DNA from 2 places in the Bradyrhizobium sp. 45 genome. Region 2 is predicted to be linked to the other one. Evidence: predicted binding sites of a transcription regulator. Region 2 holds the regulator's gene; the other holds the start of a gene.
The links. The regulator PhoB, encoded in region 2, activates phosphate uptake and scavenging genes when phosphate is short. The targets are predictions, from matches to a motif close to TGTCATNNANCTGTCAT.
Positions count from the first base shown of each region.

Region 1 (4,900 bases), on a different contig from region 2:
GAGCGAGGTCAGCGCCTTGTCGACGGCGTCGGGCGCAAGCAGTCCCGTGCTCTGCACTTCGCGCCCGAGGCCGCACAGCGTCTTCTCGTTGAAGATGGGAATGAGGCTCCGCGTCAGTCCCTCGTAGACGACGAGACGGACCGAGTTGGAGCCGATGTCGATGACCGCGACGCTCGAGCCGCGCTTGCGCGGCCGCTTCACGTCGACGATCCCGGATCAGGATTGATGACGTTCATTACGGCGCGTGAGGCGGCGCGGCGAGGATTCCTTGAGCGACTTACCACGGCCAGACAGACTCGGATTTGTCATGAAGTAGTTGTGGACGTTGAAAGGCTCCTCGCCCTTCGCGGTCTTCATACGCGTTGAGGACCCGTCCGGCAACAATTGCCAGCTCTGTTCATTGTCCTTGAGATTCGCGACCATGATCTGTTCGAGAACCTGCTGATGCACCGTGGGATTCTGCAGCGGACACAGCACCTCGACGCGGCGGTCGAGGTTGCGCGGCATCATGTCGGCTGAGGAGATATATACAGCCGCTTTCGCGCTCGGCAGGCCCTGGCCCATGCCGAAGCAGTAAATTCGGCCGTGTTCGAGGAATCGTCCGATGATCGACTTGACGCGGATGTTCTCCGACAGGCCGGGAATACCGGGCCTGAGGCAGCAGATACCGCGCACCACGAGCTCGACCTGCACGCCGGCCTGGGAGGCCTCGTAGAGCGCGTCGATGATATCGGGGTCGACCAGCGCGTTCATTTTCATCCAGATCGCAGCAGGCCGGCCGTGCCGCGCATGCGCGGTCTCGCCCTGGATGTGCTCGATGATGCGCTTGCGCAAGGTCAGCGGAGACACCGCCATCTTTTCCAGATCGCTCGGCGCAGCGTAGCCGGTGATGAAGTTGAACACGCGCGCGGCGTCGCGGCCGATGGTCGGCTCCGAGGTGAAGTAGGAGAGGTCGGTGTAGATGCGCGCGGTCACCGGGTGGTAATTGCCGGTGCCGGTGTGGACGTAGGTCGTGAGGCTGCCGCCCTCGCGCCGCACCACCATCGAGAGTTTCGCGTGGGTCTTCAGTTCGAGGAAGCCGTAGACGACCTGCACGCCGGCGCGTTCGAGGTCGCGCGCCCAGCGGATGTTGGCCTCCTCGTCGAAGCGGGCCTTCAGCTCGATCAGCGCGGTGACGGATTTGCCGGCTTCGGCGGCTTCCACGAGCGCGCGCACGATCGGCGAGTTGCTGGAGGTGCGGTAGAGCGTCTGCTTGATGGCGACGACGTCGGGGTCGCGCGTCGCCTGCTGGAGAAACTGCACCACGACGTCGAAGGATTCGTAGGGGTGATGGACGACGAGGTCCTTCTGCCGGATCGCAGCGAAGATGTCGCCGCCTTGCTCGCGCACGCGCTCGGGATGGCGCGGCACGTAAGGGGTGAATTCGAGATCGGGCCGGTCAAGGCGGGTGAGCTGCGAGAGCTCGTTCATGGCGAGCACGCCATCGACCAGGAACACCTCGTCGTCGGCGGTCGACAGCGCGTGCTGCACGAAACTGCGCAGCTGCTCCGGCATCTTGGCGTCGATCTCGAGTCGGATCACCGAACCGCGGCGGCGGCGCTTCAGCGCGGTCTCGAACAGGCGGACGAGATCCTCGGCCTCTTCCTCGATTTCGAGTTCGGAGTCGCGGAGGACGCGGAAGGCGCCCTGGCCGTGAAGATTGTAGCCGGGGAACAGGCGGTTGATGAACAGCGCGGTGGCCTGCTCCAGCGAGATCAGCCGGACGACCTTGCCGTCAGCCGGCAGACGGATGAAGCGGTCGATCTTGCCGGGCATGCGGATCAGCGCGTTCATCTGCTTGCCGTCGGCGGCGCGCGTGAGCTGGAGCGCGATGGTGAAGCCGAGGCTCGGAATGAACGGGAAGGGGTGGGCCGGGTCGATCGCGAGCGGCGTCAGCAGCGGGAACACGTTGCTGAGGAAGTAGTCCTCGACCCAGGTTCGTTCCGCCTTGGTGACCTCCTTGCCCTCGACCAGCACGATACCCTCGTCGGCGAGCGTGCCGCGCAGGTCGCGCCAGATTGCCTGCTGGTCGGAGGCAAGCTGCGAGACGGTCCGGTTGATGAGCGCGAGCTGCTCGGACGGGGTCAGACCGTCGGGGCTGCGCTCAGCAATACCCTCGCGCACCTGGGCCTTGATGCCGGCGACGCGGACCATGAAGAACTCGTCGAGGTTATTCGCTGAAATCGACAGGAATCGCACCCTCTCCAGCATGGGGTGGCTGGGATTGACCGATTCCTCCAGGACGCGGCGGTTGAAGTGCAGCCAGGAAAGCTCGCGATTGATGAACCGCTCGGGGCTCGATGCGATCGCCGGCGGGCCTTCGGCTTCCGGGGCTTTTTCTTTAACTTCAACAGCTTGCGCAGAATCCATCAGAAGTCGGTCCATCCAGTTCGCCCCAATTTGCGACTTACGCGCAAAACCCGCGGGAGCATGTGTTAGAGCGATGACGTTTCGATGACATTGATGTTCCGCCGCCCGGCCGCGTCAACCCGCCTTGGTCAGACATCCCGGAGCAGCTCGGCCGCCAGGGCCCGGGTGACGGGGCGGCCGAGGCGCAAGGCCTCGCTGTCCAGCAGGTCCACAGCCCGTCGGGCGGCGGCCGAGGACCGCTCCAGGCGAGTGGCGAGGTAGCTGACCACGCTCTCGTCCACCGCGAGCTGGCGGTCGGCGCAGAACTTGACGATCAGGCCGCGGAAGAGCTGGTCGTCGGGCGGCAGCAGCGAGACAACGGGGACGGCGCGGAGCCGCGAGCGCAGGTCGGCGAGCTCGATCTCGAGAGACGCGGGCACCTCGCGTCCGGTGAAGAGGACGTAGGCGCCGTCCTCGCGGGCCAGATTCATCAGATGGAACAGGGCGCGCTCGTCGAATTCCCTGGCTTTGGGATCCTCGACCACCAGCGCGCCGGTGGCGAGCGCAGCCGGGACGGCCTCGGCGGTCAGCCCATTGGCCGTGGTCGAGCGGGCGCCTGAAGCCTCGGCCCAGATCGCGGCGAGATGGCTCTTGCCGCTTCCTTCCGGGCCGGCCAGCCACATGATTCGGTTCGGCCATTCCGGCCAGGCGTCGATGAGGGCAAGACCGGCGGCGTTGACGGGGCCTTCGAGGAAATTGTCCCGGCTCAGGCTCTCCGCATGCGGAAGCGAAAACGCCAACTGTCGGGGATGAACGCGGCTTGGCACGCTTGCTTTGCTCCGTGCCGGCGTGCCGGCTTCGTTTGACGAGATGCGACCTAATCGAGCGGGAGTTGGCCTTTTACGGGGCCGCTCCCAACTCACTTGGCCTCGATCGTGCTCATGTGCCGCAACCATTCGACAAGATAGAGCGACACGGAGGAGAGCGTGAAGACCGTGACGAGGCCCATCAGGATTATATCATAAGGACCGGGTTTGAAGCCGAAGGCGAGGGCGGCCAGCACCAGCGCCGCGAACGCCACTTGGGCCACAGTGTTGAGCTTGGATACCTTTGAGGGCTTCATCTCCACAGGTCGGTCGAACAGCCACGATATGATCACGGCGGCGACGATCATGATGTCGCGCGAGACCACCAGGATGACGATCCAGCGCGGAATCGCGCCCCAGATGCCGAGCGCCATGTAGATCGAGACCAGCAGCGCCTTGTCGGCGAGCGGGTCGAGCAAGGCGCCGAGCTCGCTCGTCATGTTGAAGCGCTTGGCAAGGAAGCCGTCGACCGCGTCGCTGATACCGGCGATCAGGAATACGGCGAACGCCACCTCCATTTGGCTCGACACGATGGCCCAGACGATGATCGGGACCAGCATGATGCGGCCCAAAGTAATGATGTTCGGTATACTCACACGGCGCTTCCCGGCACCCGGCCTGACCTCGAATTCGGCCCTTTGGAGGCTGAACCGGTTGATATCTCTACATAGTATACGGCGGCGCGCCATGCGAGCCATTGCGCGTCCCCGGAATTCGACGTAACCAGCCGCAAACCCACTGGAAATCGGGCATGACCGACCGCAAAAACGGCCTCACTTACGCCGATTCAGGCGTCGATATCGATGCGGGCAACCGCTTGGTCGACCTGATCAAGCCGATGGTGCGCGCCACCGCACGGCCCGGCGCCGACGCCGAAATCGGCGGATTCGGCGGCCTGTTCGATCTCAAGGCGGCCGGTTTCAAGGATCCCATCCTGGTGGCCGCGACCGATGGCGTCGGCACCAAGGTCAAGATCGCGATCGAGACCGGCCTGCATGGCGGGATCGGCATCGACCTCGTCGCCATGAGTGTCAACGACCTCGTGGTGCAGGGCGCCGAGCCGCTGTTCTTCCTCGACTATTTTGCCTGCGGGAAGCTCGATCCGGAGGCGACCGCGTCGATCGTCGCCGGTGTCGCCGAAGGCTGCCGCGAATCCGGCTGCGCCCTGATCGGTGGCGAGACGGCCGAGATGCCCGGCCTCTACAAAGACGGCGACTACGACCTCGGCGGCTTTGCCGTCGGCGCCGCGGAGCGGGGCACGCTCTTGCCGCGCAAGGACATCGCCGCCGGCGATGCCGTGATCGGGCTCGCTTCGTCGGGCGTGCACTCCAACGGTTTCTCGCTGGTGCGCAAGATCGTGGAACAATCCGGCCTCGGCTTCGGGGCGCAGGCGCCGTTTGCGCCCGTCATGACGCTGGGCGGCGCGTTGCTGACGCCGACGCGTCTCTACGTCAAATCCTGCCTGCGCGCGATCCGCGAGACCGGCGCGGTGAAGGGGCTTGCCCACATCACCGGCGGCGGCTTCACCGACAACATTCCGCGCGTGCTGCCGAAGCATCTCGGCGTCGGTATCGATCTGGCGCGCCTGCCAGTGCTGCCGGTGTTCAAATGGCTGGCCGCGCAGGCCGGCATCGCCGAGCTCGAAA
Region 1 is NZ_JADPIX010000154.1:371,838-376,737, forward strand. It holds gene ppx (exopolyphosphatase) at 1-201, opposite strand, end outside; gene IVB42_RS38915 (RNA degradosome polyphosphate kinase) at 217-2,409, opposite strand; gene IVB42_RS38920 (DnaA/Hda family protein) at 2,538-3,215, opposite strand; gene IVB42_RS38925 (CDP-alcohol phosphatidyltransferase family protein) at 3,308-3,850, opposite strand; gene purM (phosphoribosylformylglycinamidine cyclo-ligase) at 4,006-4,900, shown strand, end outside.
Region 1: a site for PhoB is predicted at 2,483-2,499, ahead of IVB42_RS38915 (RNA degradosome polyphosphate kinase). Genes of this name have one in related genera too.

Region 2 (4,900 bases):
ACATCGTCGTCCGCGGGCTCTGCATCGCCGCAACCGCCTTCGGCGTCACCTGGCTCGCGCTGATCCTGATCACGCTGCTCTACAACGGGCTGGCGGGACTCAATGTCCAGCTGTTCACCGAGAACACGCCGCCACCGGGATCGAACGAGGGCGGTCTGCTCAACGCCATCGTCGGCTCGCTGATCATGACCGTGATCGGCGTCGGCATCGGCGCGCCGCTCGGTATGTTCGCCGGCACCTATCTCGCCGAATACGGCCGCAATGACCGGCTGACCTCGGTGATCCGCTTCATCAACGACATCCTGCTCTCGGCGCCCTCGATCATCATCGGCCTGTTCATCTACGGCGCCGTGGTGGTGCCGATGCGCGGCTTCTCGGCGATCGCAGGCTCGCTCGCCCTCGCGGTCATCGTGATCCCGGTGGTGCTGCGCACGACCGAGGACATGCTGCTGCTGGTGCCGAACGCGTTGCGCGAGGCGGCCTCGGCGCTCGGCCTGCCGCGTTCGCTGGTGATCCAGCGGATCGCTTATCGTGCTGCCCGATCGGGTCTCATCACCGGCGTGCTGCTCGCGACCGCTCGCGTCGCCGGTGAAACCGCGCCGCTGCTGTTCACCGCGCTATCGAACCAGTTCTTCAGCCTCGGCCTGAACAAGACGATGGCGAACCTGCCTGTGACCATCAACAACTTCGTGCAGAGCCCCTATGCCTATTGGAAGCAGTTGGCCTGGAGCGGGGCGCTGCTCATCACCCTGACCGTTCTTGCCCTTAATATTTTCGCGCGCATCCTTGGCGCCGAGAGGACCGCAAAATGAGTGATCTTTCCGTGTCGATGAGCGCGTCCGGTGGACTGCCGCACGCGGCGGTGCTGCCCGAGGCGCCCCCCAAGGTGACCGTGCGTAACCTGGACTTCTATTACGGCGAGCACCATGCGCTGAAGAACATCAACCTGACGCTCGGCGCCAACCGCGTTACGGCGTTCATCGGTCCGTCGGGCTGCGGCAAGTCGACCCTGCTGCGCATCTTCAACCGGATGTACGACCTCTATCCCGGCCAGCGCGCCACCGGTCAGCTCATGCTCGATCAGACCAACATTCTCGACCCCAGGCTGGACCTCAATTTGCTGCGCGCCCGCGTCGGCATGGTGTTCCAGAAGCCGACGCCGTTCCCGATGACGATCTACGAGAACATCGCGTTCGGCATCCGTCTCTATGAGAAGATCTCGAAGTCCGAGATGGACGGCCGCGTCGAGAAGGCGCTGCGCGGCGGCGCGCTGTGGAACGAGGTCAAGGACAAGCTCAACGCCTCCGGCCTGTCGCTCTCCGGCGGCCAGCAGCAGCGCCTCTGCATCGCCCGCACCGTCGCGGTGCGGCCCGAGGTGATCCTGTTCGACGAACCCTGTTCGGCGCTCGACCCGATCTCGACCGCCAAGGTCGAGGAGCTGATCCAGGAGCTGTCCGAGGATTACACGATCGCTATCGTCACCCACAACATGCAACAGGCGGCGCGCGTCTCCGACAAGACCGCCTTCATGTATCTCGGCGAGCTGATAGAGTTCGACGACACCAGCAAGATCTTCACGTCGCCGTCAGATCGGCGCACGCAGGATTACATCACCGGCCGGTTCGGCTAGGAGACGCGACATGGGTTCTGAACATACCGCAAAGGCTTTCGACACCGACCTCCAGGAACTCACTCGCCTGGTCGCCGAGATGGGCGGCATCGCCGAGCGCATGATCGTCGAGTCCGTCGACGCGCTGATCCGCCGCGACGTCCCGCTCGGCCAGCGCGTCGTCGCCATCGACACCGAGCTCGACGCGCTGCAGAAGCGCATCGAGGAGCGTGCGGTGCTCACCATCGCCCGCCGCCAGCCGATGGCGGTCGATCTGCGCGAGATCGTCGGCGCCATGCGCGTCGCGACCGATCTCGAGCGCATCGGCGACCTCGCCAAGAACATGGGCAAGCGCGTCGCGGCGCTGGAGACGGACTTCCATCCGCTCAAGCTGTTCCGCGGCCTCGAGCACATGACCGACCTCGTGCAGCAGCAGGTCAAGTCGGTGCTGGACGCCTATGCCGCGCATGATTTGCCGGCGGCGATGGCGGTGTGGAAGGGCGACGAGGAAGTCGACGCCATCTGCACCTCGCTGTTCCGCGAACTCCTCACCTACATGATGGAGGATCCGCGCAATATCTCGTTCTGCATCCATCTGATGTTCTGCGCCAAGAACATCGAGCGGATCGGCGACCACGCCACCAATATCGCCGAGACCGTGTTCTACATGATCGAGGGCCAGGCGATCACCGACAAGCGGCCGAAGGGCGACATGACGACCTTTGCCAACACGGTACCGAACACCTGAAGACTTAAGGAGCGACGACCCGATGGGCGCACGCATTATGGTGGTTGAGGACGAGGAAGCCCTGACCGAGCTTCTCCGCTACAACCTCGAAGGCGACGGCTATGACGTCGAGACGGTGATGCGCGGCGACGACGCCGACACCCGCCTCAAGGAGCACATCCCCGATCTGATCGTGCTCGACTGGATGCTGCCGGGCCTGTCAGGCATCGAATTGTGCCGGCGGCTTCGCACCCGTCCCGAGACCAAGCAGCTCCCGATCATCATGCTCACCGCGCGCGGCGAGGAGAGCGAGCGGGTGCGGGGTCTTGCGACCGGCGCCGACGATTACATCGTCAAGCCGTTCTCGGTGCCGGAGCTGCTGGCGCGCGTGAAAGGCCTGCTGCGGCGCGCGAGCCCGGAGCGCCTCGCCACCGTCCTTGCTTTTGGCGACATCGAGCTCGACCGTGACAAGCGCCGCGTGGCGCGCTCGGGCCGGCCGATCGATCTCGGTCCGACCGAATATCGCCTGCTGGAGTTCTTCCTGGAGCATCCGGGACGGGTGTTCTCGCGCGAGCAGCTGCTCGACAGCGTCTGGGGCCGCGACATCTATATCGACGAGCGCACCGTCGACGTGCATATCGGCCGCCTGCGCAAGCTGCTCAATCTCGGCCGCGAGCAGGACCCGATCCGCACCGTCCGCGGCGCCGGCTACGCGCTGGATGATCGCTTCGCGAAGGCGGAGCAGGTGTAGGGTTGCAGGCTTGTTTGTTGGCGAGCTGTCCCTGCATTCTCAGCCGTCGTCCCGGACAAGCGAGCGAAGCGAGCGCTGATCCGGGACCCATAACCACCGAACGTGGTTTGGCGAAGACTCGGAGTGACCCCTTCCGCACGATTATTGCGTGCTCGGAGTATGGGTCCCGGCCCCCCGTGCGCAATTGCGCACTAGGCCGGGACGACACTGAAATTGTTGAACTGTCTTCGCGTGACGACTAACGGGGACCCGGCTTTACCGGTGCGCGGCGCCGATCCGACGCGGGCTGGTACGCAACGCGCGAGTGCTGGGCGCAATAGGGCAGTCCGGACAGCGCCCTTCCACCGCAGAAGAAGAAGTCCGGGCTCGAGGGATCGCCGACCGGCCAGTGGCAGGTCGCCTCGTTCAATTCCAGCAGCGACAGCCGCTGGCTCATCGGCACCACGTTGTCGTAGGTGACCGGATCCGGCTCAGCCTCGACCTCGAAGGCCTGCGCCAGCGCGGTGTTGCCGCGCGAGATCGGGCGGCTCACCCGCATCATGTGCTGCGCGGGGCGCGCCTTGCGCGGCCGCGGCGCTGCCGATGATGGGCTCTTGGCGCGGCCCGAAAGGCCGAGCCTGTGCACTTTGCCGATCACGGCATTGCGGGTCACATTGCCGAGCTCCGCCGCGATCTGGCTGGCCGAAAGTCCGGCCTCCCAGAGCTTTTTCAGCTGCTCGACGCGATCATCGGACCAGGTCAAAACCGTCATTGCACCCTTTCCCTCGCTGCGCGCCAGCCATCCTGGGGCCTCGCAGCGAATGCCTAAGCCTTCAAAAACCCGTGCCGCCAGAATCCCTTAAGGCTCGCCGGGCGCGTCTTGAACGCCCGAACGTTTACGCCGGTACATAAGGACTTAAAGATCAGAACCACTGCACGAGATGTCGTATCTGACAATCCAAACGCTACAATATGGCGTGACTCCCGCGCAAGAGTCCGCCGACTCGCTTCCACATGTTCCGTGGCCAAATCCCGCAAAATCGGCACCGCAAGACTACGGATTCAGCGTTTCGCGAGGCTTTCCGGGCGGCATTGACACCCGTTTCACCAGGCCTAAGATAGTCGCACGTGCCGCCCTCAAGAGGCGGCACGTTTCGTTTTCCGGGCCGGTCGATGGTGCGTTGCGCAATGCACGCTCACTCCGTCCGCAACATTCAAGTGACCATCATGACTAACAGCGCAGCGCCGCATTTGCTCCCCGTTTTCGCCAGGTCCGACCTTGGTTTCGAGCGTGGCGAAGGCTGCTGGCTGATCGCGACCAATGGCGAGCGCTATCTCGATTTCACCTCCGGGGTGGCGGTGAATGCGCTCGGCCATGCCCATCCGGCGCTGGTCGCGGCGTTGCAGGAGCAGGCCACCAAGCTCTGGCACATGTCGAATCTGTTCCAGAGCCCGGACGGCGAAAAGCTCGCCGCGCGCCTGTGCAATGAAAGTTTCGCGGATTTCGTGTTCTTCTGCAATTCCGGCGCCGAAGCGCTGGAATGCGTGATCAAGGTCGTGCGCCGTTATCACGCCGCAAAGGGTCATCCCGACCGCTATCGCATGATCACCTTCGAAGGCGCCTTCCATGGCCGCACGCTGGCGACGCTGGCCGCAACGGGATCGGCAAAATATCTCGAAGGTTTCGGCCCTCCGATGGAGGGCTTCGACCAGGTTGCGCATGGCGATCTCGATGCCGTGAAAAAGGCAATCGGTCCGCAGACCGCCGGCATCCTGATCGAGCCGATCCAGGGCGAGGGCGGTGTGCGTTCGGCAACGCCCGCCTTCCTGAGGG
Region 2 is NZ_JADPIX010000049.1:55,357-60,256, reverse strand. It holds gene pstA (phosphate ABC transporter permease PstA) at 1-812, shown strand, start outside; gene pstB (phosphate ABC transporter ATP-binding protein PstB) at 809-1,630, shown strand; gene phoU (phosphate signaling complex protein PhoU) at 1,641-2,357, shown strand; gene phoB (phosphate regulon transcriptional regulator PhoB) at 2,380-3,087, shown strand; gene IVB42_RS06780 (GcrA family cell cycle regulator) at 3,326-3,838, opposite strand; gene IVB42_RS06775 (aspartate aminotransferase family protein) at 4,294-4,900, shown strand, end outside.